DNA from 3 places in the Streptococcus sp. DTU_2020_1001019_1_SI_AUS_MUR_006 genome. Region 3 is predicted to be linked to each of the others. Evidence: predicted binding sites of a transcription regulator. Region 3 holds the regulator's gene; each other region holds the start of a gene.
What was found. Region 3 encodes Rex, which represses fermentation and respiration genes when NADH is low (regulators of the CRP and FNR family bind a similar motif). Its sites were predicted from a motif close to TTGTGAANTANTTCACAA; they were not measured.
Positions count from the first base shown of each region.

Region 1 (2,274 bases), 850 kb from region 3:
GACGTGCCGGTTCGACCCCGGCCGCCGGTATAGTTTAAAAGACAAGGTTTTCGGATCTTGTCTTTTTTGTTGAATAATTTATTAAAATTTCACTAAAAAAGGTCTATACCATTTACAAATTGTTTTGAAAGGTTTATAATGTAATTGACATAATAAATAGTAGATTATTTCTTAAGGGGGTTATCATTATGCCTAAGTATATTAAAGCTGATCAATTTTTCTATCCACATGGTATTCGTCGTGGAGGTTATTTGGAACTTATTGATGGCAAGTTTGGTAAGCATGTTGAAGAGATTTCTGAGGATGCCGAAATTATCGACTACTCTGGTTACAGCATTGCACCGGGTCTAGTTGATACTCACATTCACGGTTTCGGTGGTGTTGATGTTATGGATAACAATATTGAAGGTACACTTCATACGATGAGTGAAGGTCTTCTTAGTACTGGTGTTACTAGTTTTCTTCCAACTACTCTTACTTCATCATTTGAACAGTTACTAGCGGTTACTGAGAACATTGGTGCACGCTATCAAGAAGCATCTGGTGCTAAGATTCGTGGTATTTATTTTGAAGGACCTTACTTCACCGAAGAATTTAAGGGGGCTCAAAATCCTGCCTATATGAAAGATCCACGTATGGATGAATTCCGCGCTTGGCAAAAGGCTGCTAATGGTCTTCTTAATAAAATTGCTCTTGCACCTGAACGTGATGGTGTTGAGGATTTTGTACGTACAATTACTGGTGAAGGTGTAACTGTTGCTCTTGGTCACTCTAATGCTACCTTTGATGAAGCAAAAAAAGCTGTTGATGCTGGAGCTAGTGTATGGGTTCACGCATATAATGGAATGCGTGGCTTAACACACCGCGAACTTGGTATGGTTGGTGCTATGTATGAGTTACCACACACTTATGCAGAATTGATTTGTGATGGTCATCACGTGGATCCTAAGGCTTGCGAAATTCTTCTTAAACAAAAAGGAACTGAAAATATTGCCCTTATCACTGACTGTATGACAGCAGGTGGTTTGCAAGATGGTGATTATATGTTAGGGGAGTTTCCAGTTGTAGTTGCAAATGGGACTGCTCGCCTTAAATCTACAGGTAACTTGGCAGGTTCCATTCTCAAACTTAAAGATGGTTTGAAAAATGTCGTTGAGTGGGGAATTGCAAATCCTCATGAAGCAGTCATGATGGCTAGTCTGAACCCAGCTAAATCAGTTCATATCGATGACGTCTGTGGACAAATTCGTGAAGGCTACGATGCAGACTTTATCGTGCTAGATAAAGATTTGGAATTAGTAGCAACTTATCTAGATGGAGAAAAACGCTATCAAGCATAATCTAAAAAGTAGAAACGACTTTAGTTTCTACTTTTTTTAATAAATTCGTGAACACTTTCACATATTACTTGATTTTTATATTGAAAAGGCTTACAATTATGATATAAACAATACAAATAAAAAAGCGGAGGATTGCTTATGAAAGCTTATACTTACGTTAAACCAGGCCTTGCGTCATTTGTTGATGTTGACAAACCAGTTATTCGCAAGCCAACAGATGCTATTGTGCGTATCGTTAAGACTACTATTTGTGGTACAGACCTTCATATTATTAAAGGGGATGTTCCTGCTTGTAAGAGTGGAACAATCTTAGGACATGAAGGAATTGGTATTGTAGAGGAAGTTGGAGCAGGAGTTTCAAACTTCAAAAAAGGCGATAAGGTTTTGATTTCTTGTGTTTGTGCATGTGGCAAGTGTTACTATTGTAAAAAAGGAATCTATGCTCACTGTGAAGACGAAGGTGGATGGATTTTTGGACATTTGATTGACGGTATGCAAGCAGAATATCTTCGTGTGCCTCATGCTGATAATACTCTTTATCATACTCCATCTGACTTGTCTGATGAAGCCTTAGTTATGTTATCTGATATCTTGCCAACTGGCTATGAAATTGGTGTCTTAAAAGGGAAAGTTGAGCCTGGCTGTAGTGTAGCTATCGTTGGTTCAGGGCCAGTTGGGTTGGCAGCTCTTTTGACGGCACAATTCTATTCACCAGCTAAATTGATTATGGTGGACCTAGACGATAACCGTTTGGATACTGCAGTTTCTTTCGGTGCTACTCATAAGATTAATTCTTCAGACCCTGAAAAAGCAATACAAGAAATTTATGATTTGACAGATGGTCGAGGTGTAGATGTCGCTATTGAGGCGGTAGGAATTCCTGCAACGTTTGATCTCTGTCAAAAGATTATCGGTGTAGGTGGAACAGTAGCCA
Region 1 is NZ_CP135436.1:667,046-669,319, forward strand. Features, by position in the region: gene nagA (N-acetylglucosamine-6-phosphate deacetylase) at 189-1,340, shown strand; gene RRU92_RS03415 (zinc-dependent alcohol dehydrogenase family protein) at 1,479-2,274, shown strand, end outside.
Region 1: a site for Rex is predicted at 1,386-1,403, ahead of RRU92_RS03415 (zinc-dependent alcohol dehydrogenase family protein). Genes of this name have one in related genera too.

Region 2 (2,274 bases), 830 kb from region 3:
ACTTGAGTACGGTAAGGCGAAGCTGACGTGGTTTGAATTTGATTTTCGAAGAGTATTATTGCTAAAAAAACGAGGTGGGATTTTCTGTCCCTACCTCGTTTTGGCATTTATTATTTATCTTAATGGGTAAAGTCTAGAACCATGCGGCCTTGGATGGTACCGGCAGCCATTTCATCAAAGACAGCAATGGCATCTTCGACAGGACGTTTTTGAACGACTGGAACAACGAGACCTTCAGCACCAAATTGGAAGGCTTCTTCCAAATCTTTACGTGTTCCAACAAGGGAACCGATGACCTGAATACCGTCAAGAACTGTTTTGACAATGCTTAGATCCATCATTTCTGAAGGGAGTCCGACAGCTACTACACGACCGCCTGCACGAACAGAGTCAACTGCTTGGTTGAAGGCAACTTTTGATACAGCTGTTACGATAGCTGAGTGAGCACCACCGTTTGTTTTTTCTTTGATAAGACCTGGAACATCTTCGACTTCAAGACCATTAATCACGATATCAGCACCAACTTCTTTAGCTAGAGCAAGTTTATCGTTGTTAATATCTACTGCGATAACGTGAGCGTTGAATACTTTTTTAGCATATTGAACAGCTAAGTTACCAAGCCCTCCAGCACCATAGAGTACAACCCATTGGCCTGGTTCAACTTTTGCTTCTTTGATAGCCTTGTAGGTAGTAACACCAGCGCAAGTAATTGAAGAAGCTTGGGCTGGATCGAGACCTTCTGGAACCTTAACAGCATAATCTGCAGTTACGATACATTGTTCTGCCATACCACCATCAACTGAGTAGCCAGCATTTTTCACTGTGCGGCAAAGAGTTTCGCGCCCAGTTGTACAGTATTCACATTTGCCACAACCTTCAAAGAACCAAGCAACACTAACACGGTCGCCAACTTTTAGGCTCTTAACATCAGGAGCAACTTCTTTGACGATACCGATACCTTCGTGACCGAGAACACGTCCTGGAACTTTTCCAAAGTCACCATGGGCAACGTGGAGGTCTGTGTGGCAAACACCACAGTACTCAACTTCAACAAGTGCCTCCCCAGTTTCGAGCGGACGGAGCACTTTTTCTTCAATAGCAACACCAGTGCTTTCTGGATTTACAACAACAGCTTTCATAGCTATCCTCCTTGGTTAGTAGTTGAGGTGCAGAGGAAAAGGGGCTTGCCTTGACTCATGATTCAAGTGAAGTCGAATTTGAACTGCCCTCTTTTTTGTCTATATGTGAATTGTATCACTATATTTAATATAGTACAAGGGATTTGATGCAAAAACATATGTAATCGCTTAACCAGTTGATGAGACTGTGAAAATTGAACAATGATATCTGACGTCTTGTCATAAAATTCCATATAAAGAGGAAGTTATTTGGTCTTAAATCTAGGGAGCGAGCTTGAAACAGACTTTCTAAGGCCCTTCTCTAGGACTTTTTGATATAATAGAGAGTAATTTGTTTTCTAGTATGAGAAATTAGAATGAGAGGTATGTATGTCCCCTTCAGTTCAGTTATTAAAAGACCGCTATTTAAAGAATATCAAAGAAAATCCAGAGCTCTACATCGGTATTGAGTTGGAGTTTCCTATCGTTCATACGAAAGGCCAACCTACAGATATTGAAGTCAGCAAGGAATTGATGCGTTTTTTAGTTGACGCTCTCAGTCTGGAAGTTGAAAAGGAGGACCAGGATGGAAATCCGATTCAGCTTGTAGAACCGGTGAGTCAAGATCGTATTTTGTTTGAGGTTTCCTACACAACACTTGAGTTTGCCTTTGGTCGAGCTCGGAATATCCAAGAGATCGACCAACGCTTTCAAGCTTATATGAAGGTGATTCAGGAAAAGCTTGGGGAAAAGGATCATGCGATTCAGGGTTGGGGGATTCATCCTAACTGGAATATCAATGATAATCTGCCTGTCGCTTATCAGCGTTACCAGATGTTGATGGACTATCTGAAGATGGGCAACAATCAGGAGTCCGTTTCTTTGCATGACTTTCCAGCCTATGGTGCATTTATCTGTGGGAGTCAAGTTCAGTTAGATGTCTCGAAGTCAAACTACTTACGAGTTATCAATGCTTTCACTCAGCTTGAGGCAGCCAAAGCTTTCTTATTTGCCAATTCTGAGTTTTCAGGAGCAGACTGGGATACTCAGATTTCACGAGATATCTTTTGGGAAGACTCCATGCATGGGATTTATCCAGAGAATGTTGGTGTCAATGCCAGACTCTTCAAAGATGAGGATGATTTCTTTGATTATC
Region 2 is NZ_CP135436.1:179,094-181,367, reverse strand. Features, by position in the region: gene adhP (alcohol dehydrogenase AdhP) at 120-1,139, opposite strand; gene RRU92_RS00915 (gamma-glutamylcysteine synthetase) at 1,509-2,274, shown strand, end outside.
Region 2: a site for Rex is predicted at 1,243-1,260, ahead of adhP (alcohol dehydrogenase AdhP). Genes of this name have one in related genera too.

Region 3 (2,274 bases):
GCACGATAAAATCAACAATAGCATTGAAGTCTTTTATTTTATAATACCTTTTTTTATGGATGAGGATATCCCTGTAAAAACCGACCGATGAGCGAAATTTACCTTTTAATTTAGCATCTGTTTTTTTACAAAATGGTTTTGCCTTTTTAGACCACTTTTTGAGTTGCTTTTGTTTTTCTTTTTGAGATAGTTTATCAAGATTCTCTTTATCCTTAGAAAATGCTTGATAGCTTTCGGCTGTTAAAAGTCTGTATAGATTAGAAAGTTGAAAATAAACTTCTATTTCCTTGCTCTTAACAAAAGTGAAAATATTAACTTCTAAATCTCTCAAAATATCATGAGTAGAAGGTGTTTTAAGTTCATTCATGATTTAATAACCTATTAGTAGCCTTAGAGTTCATTGACGACATAGTCGAAAAGTGTTTTATCTTTGGGGCGATTTTCAAAAAGAAATTCCGGATGCCATTGAACACCGAGAAAGGAAACATCATCTGTACTCATAACAGCTTCAATAATGCCATCCTTAGGGTCATGAGCTACAATCTTTAAGTTAGGTGCTAAATCCTTGATACTCTGGTGGTGGAAGGAGTTGATATGGGAGATTTCTCCATAGATTTCTCGAAGAACAGTATCAGGTTCTGTTACCAAACGTTGTGTTGTGTACTCGGCAGAACAATCCTGCCAGTGGTCTTCGATATCTTGATACAAAGTTCCACCCATAGCAACGTTAAAGAGTTGAGTCCCACGGCAAACAGAGAAAATAGGTTTCTTTTGTTTGATGGCTTCTTTTATAAGAGCTAGCTCAAAAATATCTCTTTGAAGGTGGTAGTCATCGCTATCGATTGTTTTAGGCTCACCGTAGAACTTTGGATCGACATTTTGTCCACCTGTCAAGATGAGCTTGTCAATCATACTGATATAGTGGCTAGCCATTTCTTGATCACCAATCGGTAGGATGATGGGAATCCCTCCAGCGTCTTTAACGCCTTCAATAAAGCCTTTTGCTGCGTAGCTCATCATAAGCTCATCATCAGGATGAGCTTTTTCGTTTCCTGTAATCCCAATAACTGGTTTTTTCATAAATGCTTTCGCTTTCTAATCCTCTTTTCTCATGAAATAGAGGAGAGTTTGCAATTCACTAGTTAAATCCACATATTGAGCCACCACATCTTTTGGTAGTTGGAGATGAACGGGTGAAAAGCTTAAAATTCCTTTAATACCTGCTTCGACAAGGAGATTAGCTACTTCTTGTGATTTGACACTCGGAACAGTTAAGATTGCAGTTTTTACATCTGCATTTTTTATTTTATCCTTGATTTGGGAGATTCCATAAATTGGAATTCCATCGGGAGTTTTTGTCCCAACTTCAGGATGGTCATCCAAATCAAAAGCCATAATAATTTTCATTTTGTTTCGTTCATGGAAACGGTAGTGAAGGAGAGCGTGCCCCATATTACCAATACCCACCAACATAACATTTGTAATAGAATTATCATTTAGAAGATCAGCAAAAAACGTCATTAGTTTTTTGACATCGTAGCCAAATCCACGGCGACCAAGTTCACCAAAGTAGGAAAAATCTCGTCTAACGGTAGCAGAATCAATACCAATGGCCTCGGCAATTTGTTTTGAGTTGGCTCTTTCAATCTTTTCTGCATGAAATCTTTTAAAGATACGATAATAAAGAGAAAGTCTCTTTGCTGTTGCTTTTGGAATAGCAGACTGTTTTTCTTTCACAAAATCACAACCTTTCTAAATACTATTTTATAGAAAGATTGTGAAAAAATCAACAAAAACAAGAAAAAACTAAGAAAATCTTAGTTTATCTTTGTAAAATCATAGTGAAATAGAAAACGATAGAGATCTCCCAGAAGACCTTGATATATTTCTTTCCCCTTATAGGTAAGTGAAGTAATGACGGTCGTATCTGGAAGAGTCACACATCCTGAAAGTGACAGCATGAGTGCTTCGTAATCTTCGTATTCTAAAAGGCGATCGACTTGATAGGTATCCTTATAGGTTAATCGAAACATAGGGACCTTCTATCTTTCACTTTTAGTGAAAACACCACGTTCAACAAGACTGTCCATCAAGAAGTAGAATTTCTCTTGGTGGATATGAGTTTCTTCTGACTTAAAGATATCAACCAAACGTAGACCAAATTTATCAGTGATGTTGATTTTTGCACCAGTTAAGTCTTTGTTGATGATAATCTTAAGTTGGAAACCTTCCCCACTATTTGGAACCTTCTCAAGAAGGCGTGTTAGTTCATAG
Region 3 is NZ_CP135436.1:1,513,057-1,515,330, forward strand. Features, by position in the region: gene RRU92_RS07310 (hypothetical protein) at 1-367, opposite strand, end outside; gene RRU92_RS07315 (gamma-glutamyl-gamma-aminobutyrate hydrolase family protein) at 391-1,080, opposite strand; gene RRU92_RS07320 (redox-sensing transcriptional repressor Rex) at 1,096-1,737, opposite strand; gene RRU92_RS07325 (DUF4649 family protein) at 1,818-2,033, opposite strand; gene RRU92_RS07330 (DUF1831 domain-containing protein) at 2,043-2,274, opposite strand, start outside.